One region of the Neobacillus terrisolis genome, then DNA from elsewhere that is predicted to be linked to it. Evidence: predicted binding sites of a transcription regulator. Region 1 holds the regulator's gene; each other region holds the start of a gene.
The links. The regulator Rex, encoded in region 1, represses fermentation and respiration genes when NADH is low (regulators of the CRP and FNR family bind a similar motif). The targets are predictions, from matches to a motif close to TTGTGAAATATTTCACAA.
Positions count from the first base shown of each region.

Region 2: ACI48O_RS11310 (TIGR04190 family B12-binding domain/radical SAM domain protein) is a predicted target of Rex. The motif match lies at 1,854-1,871, and genes of this name have one in related genera.
Region 3: ACI48O_RS03880 (hemerythrin domain-containing protein) is a predicted target of Rex. The motif match lies at 2,076-2,093, and genes of this name have one in related genera.

Region 1 covers NZ_JBKFGH010000047.1:4,569-7,758, reverse strand. The annotation lists gene ACI48O_RS22040 (CPBP family intramembrane glutamic endopeptidase) at 60-791, shown strand; gene ACI48O_RS22035 (YdiK family protein) at 788-1,003, shown strand; gene ACI48O_RS22030 (redox-sensing transcriptional repressor Rex) at 1,020-1,673, opposite strand; gene moaC (cyclic pyranopterin monophosphate synthase MoaC) at 1,699-2,193, opposite strand; gene ACI48O_RS22020 (ABC-F family ATP-binding cassette domain-containing protein) at 2,338-3,190, shown strand, end outside.
Region 2 covers NZ_JBKFGH010000016.1:80,534-83,723, forward strand. The annotation lists gene ACI48O_RS11310 (TIGR04190 family B12-binding domain/radical SAM domain protein) at 1-1,685, opposite strand, end outside; gene ACI48O_RS11315 (hypothetical protein) at 2,013-3,190, shown strand, end outside.
Region 3 covers NZ_JBKFGH010000004.1:363,847-367,036, reverse strand. The annotation lists gene ACI48O_RS03885 (MFS transporter) at 218-1,462, shown strand; gene ACI48O_RS03880 (hemerythrin domain-containing protein) at 1,485-2,027, opposite strand; gene ACI48O_RS03875 (hypothetical protein) at 2,250-2,573, shown strand; gene ACI48O_RS03870 (ferredoxin family protein) at 2,765-3,049, opposite strand; gene ACI48O_RS03865 (FAD-dependent oxidoreductase) at 3,049-3,190, opposite strand, start outside.

The DNA.
Region 1 (3,190 bases):
CCCTTGATAATTTGTACAATTGAGCTTAGTTCATTAGTTTTTTTAAGGAGAAGCATAATTTGAAAAAAGAGTATTGGATCGTCATTATTATCTTTTTAACTCTACAATTGTCTAGTCTTGTTGGTTTACCCTTAACCGCCTACATTGGGACTCTATTTGGATATTCAGCGAGCGAAATGAAAATACTGGCCGTTCCGATTTGGCTTGTCACAAGCTTTACTGTATCCCTTATCCTTGTGCTTTGGGTTTTGCGCGGTGAATTTACGACTAGGTTAGAACGGAATCAAGCTAGTATATCCTTGTCGATCTTCTGGGCCATTTCCGGTGTTTTTCTTGCCTTATTTGCTCAACAAGTTGCAGCCAATATTGAAGCGATGCTAGGAATCAAAATAGGCTCGGATAATACCCAACAAATATTAACCGTGATCGAAAGCTTTCCAGTTATTATTTTAATCAGCTCGATCATCGGACCTATTTTAGAGGAAATTGTTTTTCGAAAAATTATTTTTGGAGCTCTTTATCAACGACTGAATTTCTTTTTATCTGCTCTCATAAGCTCCGTTATTTTTTCTTTAGCTCACATGGAACCGGAGCATACTTTGTTATATTCAGCGATGGGCTTTACCTTTGCCTATCTTTATGTAAAAACAAAGCGAATTATCGTACCCATCTTTGCCCATGTTTCAATGAACACGCTCGTTGTGCTGATCCAAACTGTGTATAAAGAGGATATCGATCGGCTCATTGAACAATCAGAAAAAATTCAAAGCTTTATCGGAGGATTTTTATGATACAATCACCTTTGCTTACCGGAAGTATTCATATTGTTTTAGCTTGTTTATTTACCTATTTTGCGATTGATAATGTTAATCAATATGGCTGGGATTTCTTTAGTATCATCCTTGTCCTCCTCGCCACATTTGATTTCGGCTCTGGGCTAAAATTGGTAGCCCTTTACTTTAAATTAAGAAAAATAACCCAAAATAAAAATGAGCCTAGATAACGGGCTCATTTTTTGATTATTCTTCTGTGCTATTTGGATAATGCTTTAAGAAATAGACGAGTGATTGTAATTCTACCGCTAAATCAATATGATGAACTCGAATGCTTGAAGGGACATTTAATCGAGCAGGTGTAAAATTTAGAATCCCTTTAATGTTTACAGATGCGAGCCGATCCGTAGTAGTTTGGGCCACAGGAGCAGGTATCGTTAAAATGGCCACTTGAATATCCTCTTCTTCGATCTTTTGCTCTAAATCATCCATATGGTAAACGGGTACATCTCCAATTTTTGTGCCGACCTTCGCCTCATCTACATCAAATGCGATTTCAATCTTTGTATTATTATTTTTTAAGAAATTGTAATTTAAAAATGCCGTTCCTAGATTCCCGACACCAATTAACGCAACCTTCGTCAGTTCGTCCTGATCCAGCGTTTTTCGAAAAAAGGTTAGCAAATAGTTAACATTGTAGCCATAGCCCTTTTTCCCTAATGCGCCAAAATAAGAAAAATCCCGTCGAATCGTTGCTGAGTCAACTTTAACTGCTTCACTTAGCTCTGCTGATGATACACGCTGTTTACCTGATGAATGTAAATTTTTCAAAAAACGATAATACAGTGGTAATCTCTTTGCAGTGGCTTGTGGAATTTTGGTTGTATTGTCATTCGACATGTCAACACGCCTCTCCCATTTAAGATTATTTCACACGGTTCTCTCTACGAAAGTCCCCATTTTTTCCACCGGTTTTTTCGATCAGATATGTTTTTCCAATTACCATGCCTTTATCTACGGCTTTGCACATATCATAAACCGTTAACGCACAAACCGACGCAGCTGTTAACGCTTCCATTTCGACACCAGTATTTCCTTTTGTTTTCACCTTCGCTGAAATGAGCAATGTATATTCATCATTTTCTTTTTCCCATGAAAAAGAAACATCGACACCATTTAACGGAATAGGATGACACATCGGAATGATCTCCCACGTCTTCTTGCAGGCCATTACTGCTGCTACCTGTGCTACCGCAAGAACATCCCCTTTTTTCATTTCATTATTGGTGATTCTCTCATATATTTCACTGCTTACAGTGATACTTGAATGGGCTTCTGCCGTTCGAACAGTTTCCGGTTTACTGCTTACATCGACCATTTTCGCACGGCCTTCTTCATTAAAATGAGTAAATTCTCCCATGCATACAACACCTCTCTTTATGAATGATACACTATTTTTTCCATGAAGTGTGAATCAAACTTGTATTTTTCTTCACATGTTACGGTTATTGATGATATGCCAGGAATACGTTACACTTACTCTATCGTAGTTGAGGTGAATATCATGATATTATTGCAGGTTAACCAATTAAATAAATTTTATGGCGCAGATCTTATTTTATCGAATATAAAACTTGAAGTACAAACCCGTGACAGAATTGCATTAGTTGGTCGAAACGGGGCAGGAAAATCAACCTTACTTAAAATTATCGCCGGACACATGTCGTATGATTCCGGAGAAATCATGAAGCCAAAGGAAGTAACCATCGGTTATTTAGCGCAAAATACCGGACTTGAATCAACATTGTCGATTTGGGAAGAAATGCTTACCGTATTTGAATCCTTACAAAACCTTGAGCAGAAATTACGACATTTTGAGTTACAAATGTCGGACCCAGCAATCTTTAATAATACCTCCGTATATGAAAGATTATTAAAAGATTACGATCTTCTCCAAACCCAATTTAAAGACTTGGGAGGCTATCAATACGAAGCCGATATCCGTTCTGTATTGCATGGATTAAATTTCCATAGCTTTGATTATACAACAAAGATTTCCAGCCTTAGCGGTGGACAAAAAACACGGCTGGCCCTTGGTAAGCTATTGTTAACAAAACCGGATATTCTTATTTTAGACGAACCTACCAACCATTTAGACATCGATACATTGTCTTGGTTGGAGCAATATTTACAAAATTATGAAGGGGCTATCTTGATCGTTTCCCATGACCGCTACTTTTTGGACAAGGTCGTTAACCAGGTTTACGAAATGTCGCGGCAGCAAATTATGAAATACGTTGGAAACTATAGCTCGTATTTACAACAAAAAGCTGAAAACTATGAACGCGAGTTAAAAATGTTTGAAAAGCAACAAGATGAAATTGCAAAATTACAAGACTTTATTGCTCGCAATCTCG
Region 2 (3,190 bases), on a different contig from region 1:
AAGTTTGCATAGTGCTTCTTAACCTCCCATTTTAATTCATGCTCACCACAGATACTGTATTCATTGATTCCTTCAATATCCTTTTTAATTTTTGCCAATGCAACCGTTCTTTCCGCTTCAGGAAGAGACATTAATTGGTCTATTTTTTCAATATACTTCATTGAGGCCTCAATTTTGCTATTAACATCCTCATACGTAAAGTGGTCGATTAGATTATATTTAAGTTTAAATTCATTTAGTAGTTGAGCAGATTCATAGGTTGAATTAACAATATCGTCTCTTGTCATTTTGTTTGTTTCATAGCTTAACATGTACTTCCAAGAAGGTGCTTTAATCGCCTCGCGGTGATCCTCAAGTGTATGACAGAATTTTTTGTAGCCATACAAATCAGGATTTTCAAACGCAGGGCTGGCAGGGTCTAAGAATGGTGCTAATGGCGCCACAAAGTAAGCTAAGCGGCGGTCTTGATTACATGCATTGTGAATTTCTTCAACAAAATCGATATTTTTTAAGGCGCTTGCATAATCTTGATCTGGAATACCTACCATGAAGAATAAGTCAATTTTTGCGCAGCCATGCTTAAGAGCATAGTTAAGAGTGTCAATAACCTTCTTGTTCGTACAACGGAATTTTCCGTTAAAGCGTCTAATTGCTTCGTCATGTGTCTCGAGAGTTAGCTCCATACTATACTTAGGAACGGATTCGTTAATTTTCTGAAAGAATTCCTCGTCTGCATATTGGAACAGTTCAAAAACCAATTCATTTTTAAGATTAATTTTCTTCAAGCGTCCTAAGAAATCATCGACATATTCTTTTCCGCCTTGACGAATGTCATGGAGGATAAAAATTGGCGCACGGCTAAACCGCTGGATAAATTGAATATCCTCAACCAATTTTGCCGGGGATCTTAAGGCTAGTCCAGGGCGATTACAGTTTTGCTCATAGGACAGCTTTGATCCGCCACAAATCAAGCAGCCTTGAGTACAACCACGTGCGGTTAAGATAGCTGTATTTGGATACTGTAACCAACCATTATAAGGAAGCGGATCTTTAAAGTTAAAGTACTTAAATACAGATTTGATAGAATAGCGGTATCCAGGCACATCAAATTCATCTAAGCTGTCTGGAACATACGTAAGCGGATTGCAAACGACTTCGCCATTTTCTTTTCTCCACGTTAAATTTGGGATATCAGAAAAGTTCTTTTTACCAAACTTAATTTCTTCGATTAGCATGAGCATTAACTTTTCGGTTGAGTCGCCCCGCATAACGAAATCAATAAATGGATATTTCAACAAGTCTTCATGATAGTAAGTTGCCGACAATCCACCAAAAATGATCGGTTTAGTAGGATGTAGTTTTTTAACAATTTTAGCTAATTCAATACTTCCGTGTGCATGTGGTAGCCAGTGTAGATCAATTCCAAATGCAGCAGCATTAATGCCTTTTAATTTTTTCTCAACATCAAAGGATGAATTCATTAACATCCGGTTTGCAATGTTAATAATTTTCACACGCATACCGTAGCGCTCTAAATAATCCGCGATACTGGTTAATCCAATCGGATACATTTCAAATACTGGAGAGGAAGGAACTACGTCACTTATCGGTCCAGCTAGTAAGGAGTTCTCACGAAAATCGTAAACACTCGGTGCGTGTAATAAAACTAAATCATATTTCACCATTTATTGTCACCTCTAAAGTTAATGTCTTTGTTAGCATTAAAAAGTTTTTTCTATTGTGATGTTAATAACATAATCATGTGTTTATCGTATAAAAAAAGGAACATGAAAGCTATAACTTGGTAATTGTGTCATTAAACGTTCGAAAAGCTGTTTCAAAATATTGTCTAAATGTGACGAATGGCACATAAATAGGCGTTTTTTTAGGGGAAATTAGCGTGTTTTGTTGTATTAAAATACTTTCAGAACTTATTGAATTTTTATGCGAATAGTGTAAAATTACACTAAAGGGAAATTTTGGGCAGTTGACTATAAGAGGTGGTGGAAAAAGTGGATAGGCTGACGAAGGATGAACGAAAAAAGGTGTTTATCTCAGAGCTGCATTTATTACTTGAAGAAGACTATATTAACGGAAGGCAATTTAATGAAATCGCCAGGGCGCATCATCGATTTTACGCCGATCAGCCATTAGAAAAAGAAATTGCATTTGAACCAGTCGATCAAAAGGCTCCATTACAGCCGCAGATTCAGAACAAAAAACCAGCAGTTGTTATGACTCCAAAGAAAAAACCAGAAAAGAAGAAATTGACTGGAGAAGAAATCAGAGAAAGAAATATCACCTGGTCTTTAAATCTTGGTGTGATCTTGTTGTTAATTGGCGGTTTATTTGTCGCTACCAGTAACTGGGCGACCATGCCAGACTGGTTGAAAAGCGGATTAGTTGGTCTCGTATCATTATTGTTCTTCGGGATTTCCTTCTTATCAAAAAAGGTGTTAAAAATCGAAAAAACGGAGTTGGCTTTTACCGTACTGGGCAGTTTATTTTTACCGATTTTCCTATTATCAATTGGCTGGTTTCATTTGCTTGGGGAATATTTGTCGGTATCAGGTGAAGGTCGATTCATTTTTGGTTTTTTAAGCAGTCTTGTTATCATACCAGTTTATATTAGCATTGCGGTAAAATTGTCCTCGCGATTATTTGTATGGTTTGCTTATTTAGCAGTGACTGCAGGAATGGCATTTTTCATCGCCACCTTTAAGTTAGAGCAGGATTGGTTTTATTTTGCCTTCATGCTCTACAATGTATTGACGGTTCTTTTGTTTCATCGCCTCAAAAAAAGAGAAACACTCAAGCTGTTTACGGAAGAACTAGTTGCCTTTGCGCAGATCCAACTAATCTTATCGTCCCTGTTAACGATGGTGTTTTTTGAAAATCACATCGTGAATGGGGTTAATATTATCTTGACAGCTTCAGCGTATTTAGCCATGGTGTATGTGAGTGGAAGAAAGGAATATCATTTCGTCTTTAGCGCCATGATTGTGTATGGTGCTTATCAGTTGATCGAACACTCTGTGCTTGATTATTTCAGTGAGGTATTATTTGTTCTCGTTGGAGTTGGATTTTTAGCAATTCCAAAATTTTTGGATGATCAATATCATTGGAAGAACATTTTTCAATTTACAAGTGCGCTCGTATCTATGGCTGCATTTCTTTATATTAGTTTAGA
Region 3 (3,190 bases), on a different contig from region 1:
GCCATCGGAAAACAGGGCACTAAAGGATGCGTTAGTGCCCTAAATTGTGGTGAACAAAAGAAAACAGGGTACTAAAAGCGGTGTTAGTGCCCTAAACATTGAATATGTAGGGCTGCCTATAAACAAAATCATTCTAATTAATAAAGATATTCTGTATGATACATAGTATAGGAAAAAATTCACTTTTTTATATTTTTTTGGGGAGAAGGTCAAAAAAATGAGTCAACAGGCGTTATCTATGAGCAATAATAGTAATAATCAAGCAGCAACCACCTATAAAATCTTATTCCTCCTTGGCTTATGCCATTTATTAAACGATTCACTGCAAGCCGTCGTTCCGGCTATGTTCCCTATTTTAGAAAAATCAATGGGGCTTTCTTATACACAATTAGGAATGATTGCTTTTTCATTAAATATCGTTGCTTCGCTTTTACAGCCCGTTATCGGGATGATCTCCGACAAAAAACCAAGACCCTATACGCTACCTATCGCCCTTTCAATAACGATGATTGGGGTTACTGGTCTTGCATTTGCTCCTCGGTTTGAATTCATTATATTATCGGTAGCATTAATTGGGTTGGGCTCTTCTATTTTTCATCCTGAAGGCTCACGAGTGGCCTTCCTGGCTTCCGGACCTCGCAGGGGGTTAGGACAATCCATTTACCAAGTCGGCGGAAATACCGGGCAAGCATTGGCCCCACTTATTACAGCAGCTATCCTCGTTCCACTTGGTCAAAGGGGAGCGTCCTGGTTTATTCTCGTGGCCGCTACTGCGGTCGCATTACTTTACTATATCTCTAGATGGTATACCGCTAAACTTCAAGCAGATCAGCTAGTTCGCAAAAATCAAAAGACTGCACCCTCCGATTCGGCGCAAACATATCCAAGAGCCGTTTGGGCAGCCCTTATCTTAATCTTATTTTTAATTTTTGCAAGATCATGGTATATCTCAGGAATTACAAACTTTTATGCGTTTTATGGGATTGAAAAGTATACCCTTTCGATAAAAGAAGCTCAGGTTTATATATTTGCGTTTTTATTGACCGGGGCAATTGGAACTTTTTTTGGAGGACCGTTAGCAGACCGTTTTGGGAAAAAGAATATCATTTTTATATCATTAATTGGATCAGCTCCACTGACCATTTTAATCCCGTTCGTTCCAAGCTATGTTGCCTTTGGTCTCTTGACTGTCACCGGCTTTTTATTAATGTCTAGCTTTTCTGTGACGGTTGTTTATGCTCAAGAGCTCTTTCCTGGAAAAATAGGAACGATGGCTGGTTTAACCGTTGGGTTAGCGTTTGGAATGGGGGCAATCGGGTCAATGGGTCTTGGCTTTTTAGCAGATTTAATTGGTTTAGAAAAGACCATCATCTTAGTCGGGCTTTTACCACTGCTTGGCGTCGTCGCCAGCTTCCTGCCATCAGATCAAAAGTTGAAAGAAATTTATGCTTTGAATAAATAAAGGATGGGGAATCCCCATCCTTTTATATTTCGTTTATTTGTTTGTAAAGCTCTGCTTTCTCTTCAGTTGTTAACATTCTTTCAGCCATTGGAAACAGAACATTTTCCTCTTTAGCAAAATGATCGACAAGGGTGAGATAAGCATTTTTAATTAAATCACTATACTCCCTCATCATTTCCACACTTAAATCATCAGACCCACTTGTTTTTTCGAAGAATCTTCCGATTAAAGACTTAGCCTGGTCGTGTTCATATTCCATTACCGCAATTGGCCCCATGCCAACGCCAATGTATTTTTCCATCATTCTAAATAAAACCTGTTCTTCTCTTTCTGAATGTGGCTCAAGTTCAGTCATAAATACTTTCACCGCAGATTTTAATTGTCCAAAATGACTTTCAGGATGATCATTGGTTTCAATTTTTGAACATAAATCAAAAAGTCCATGTAGTTTTTCTAACAGAGGAATATGCTCCCCTTTTAATTGAGCAAGCCCCTCACTTAATGAAACTGGTTCATTCCCCATCATTGAACTGAAACAACCTTCCATCGTCTTTGCCCCTTCCATATATCCTATTTCCTATGTTCCAAGTATAATCTTGAAGCAAACTAAGTGTTGTGATAGATGTCACTTAGTCTGACTTATCCTTTGTGGGAAGGGCAATATTTTATACATGAAGTGAGGGTTTTTGAATAGTGAGAAGTTTTCAGAAAAAATTTATTGTGATTTATTAAAGTTCTTCCTTTTCATTCATATACTAATAGTATCAATAGATTGGGAGGGAACAGCTTGCATTTTAATACTTATCGAGAGTTTTACCCAAAGTCGTTAATTTCGATGGGAGAAAAAGACCGCACCGCTATAAATGATCCTGAATCAAAATTAACTCATTGGCTTGTTTCACTCGAAGGATTCCCGAGACTTGATGAAGAGTTTTATTTATGGGAGGTAACAATCTATCCCGCGGACAGTGAGGGAACATTTAATTGGAATACACCGTTATATAGATCGAGCCGTTATGAGAGTTTTGATGAGGCTTACGAAGCAGCCTTAAAGCTAGAAAATGCCTGTCAAAATCCTAAAGTGTCAATGATAGATTTTATAGAAAAATAAACAAATATTGATCAACTAGCTTTACTTTCCTTCTTTTTCTCCTTGATTGTGAAACTCCATACATACTATTTCTGCTCAACACTTTATCCCCCTCTAACGATAAACTTCTCACTTAAAATATTCCTTAATTTATATAAAAAAGCACTATTGAAAAAATCAATAGCGCACAAAAGTGAATACGATCCATATGATTATGCCAATCGAAAAATAATCCCGTGTCCGCCCTTTGGATACTCCCATTTTATATTTTGATAAGGACAGCCTATTCTACAGCTCCCACATTCATGGCAGCCCTCATAGCCAACATGCATTCTGATTTCTTCCCATTTGTACACCTCTGCCGGACAGAATACCGTACAATATTTCTCAGGACATTTTGTTAAACATGTGTCATGGTCGAGAACCGTTAAATGGGATTTAGTATCTGCCTTAAATCGGACCAAATACTGCTTTTCTTCTATTGTTTTCGTCGACATTATTTCACCGCCTTCCAAGCACGATAAATGTCTTGCATAACTTTAAATCTGCCCCGTTCTTTCGTTAACCCACGCATAATTTCTTTTTGTTTATCCCGTTTCGGCGTTCCATCGACTGTAAAGAATTTACTGGCAGCTTGA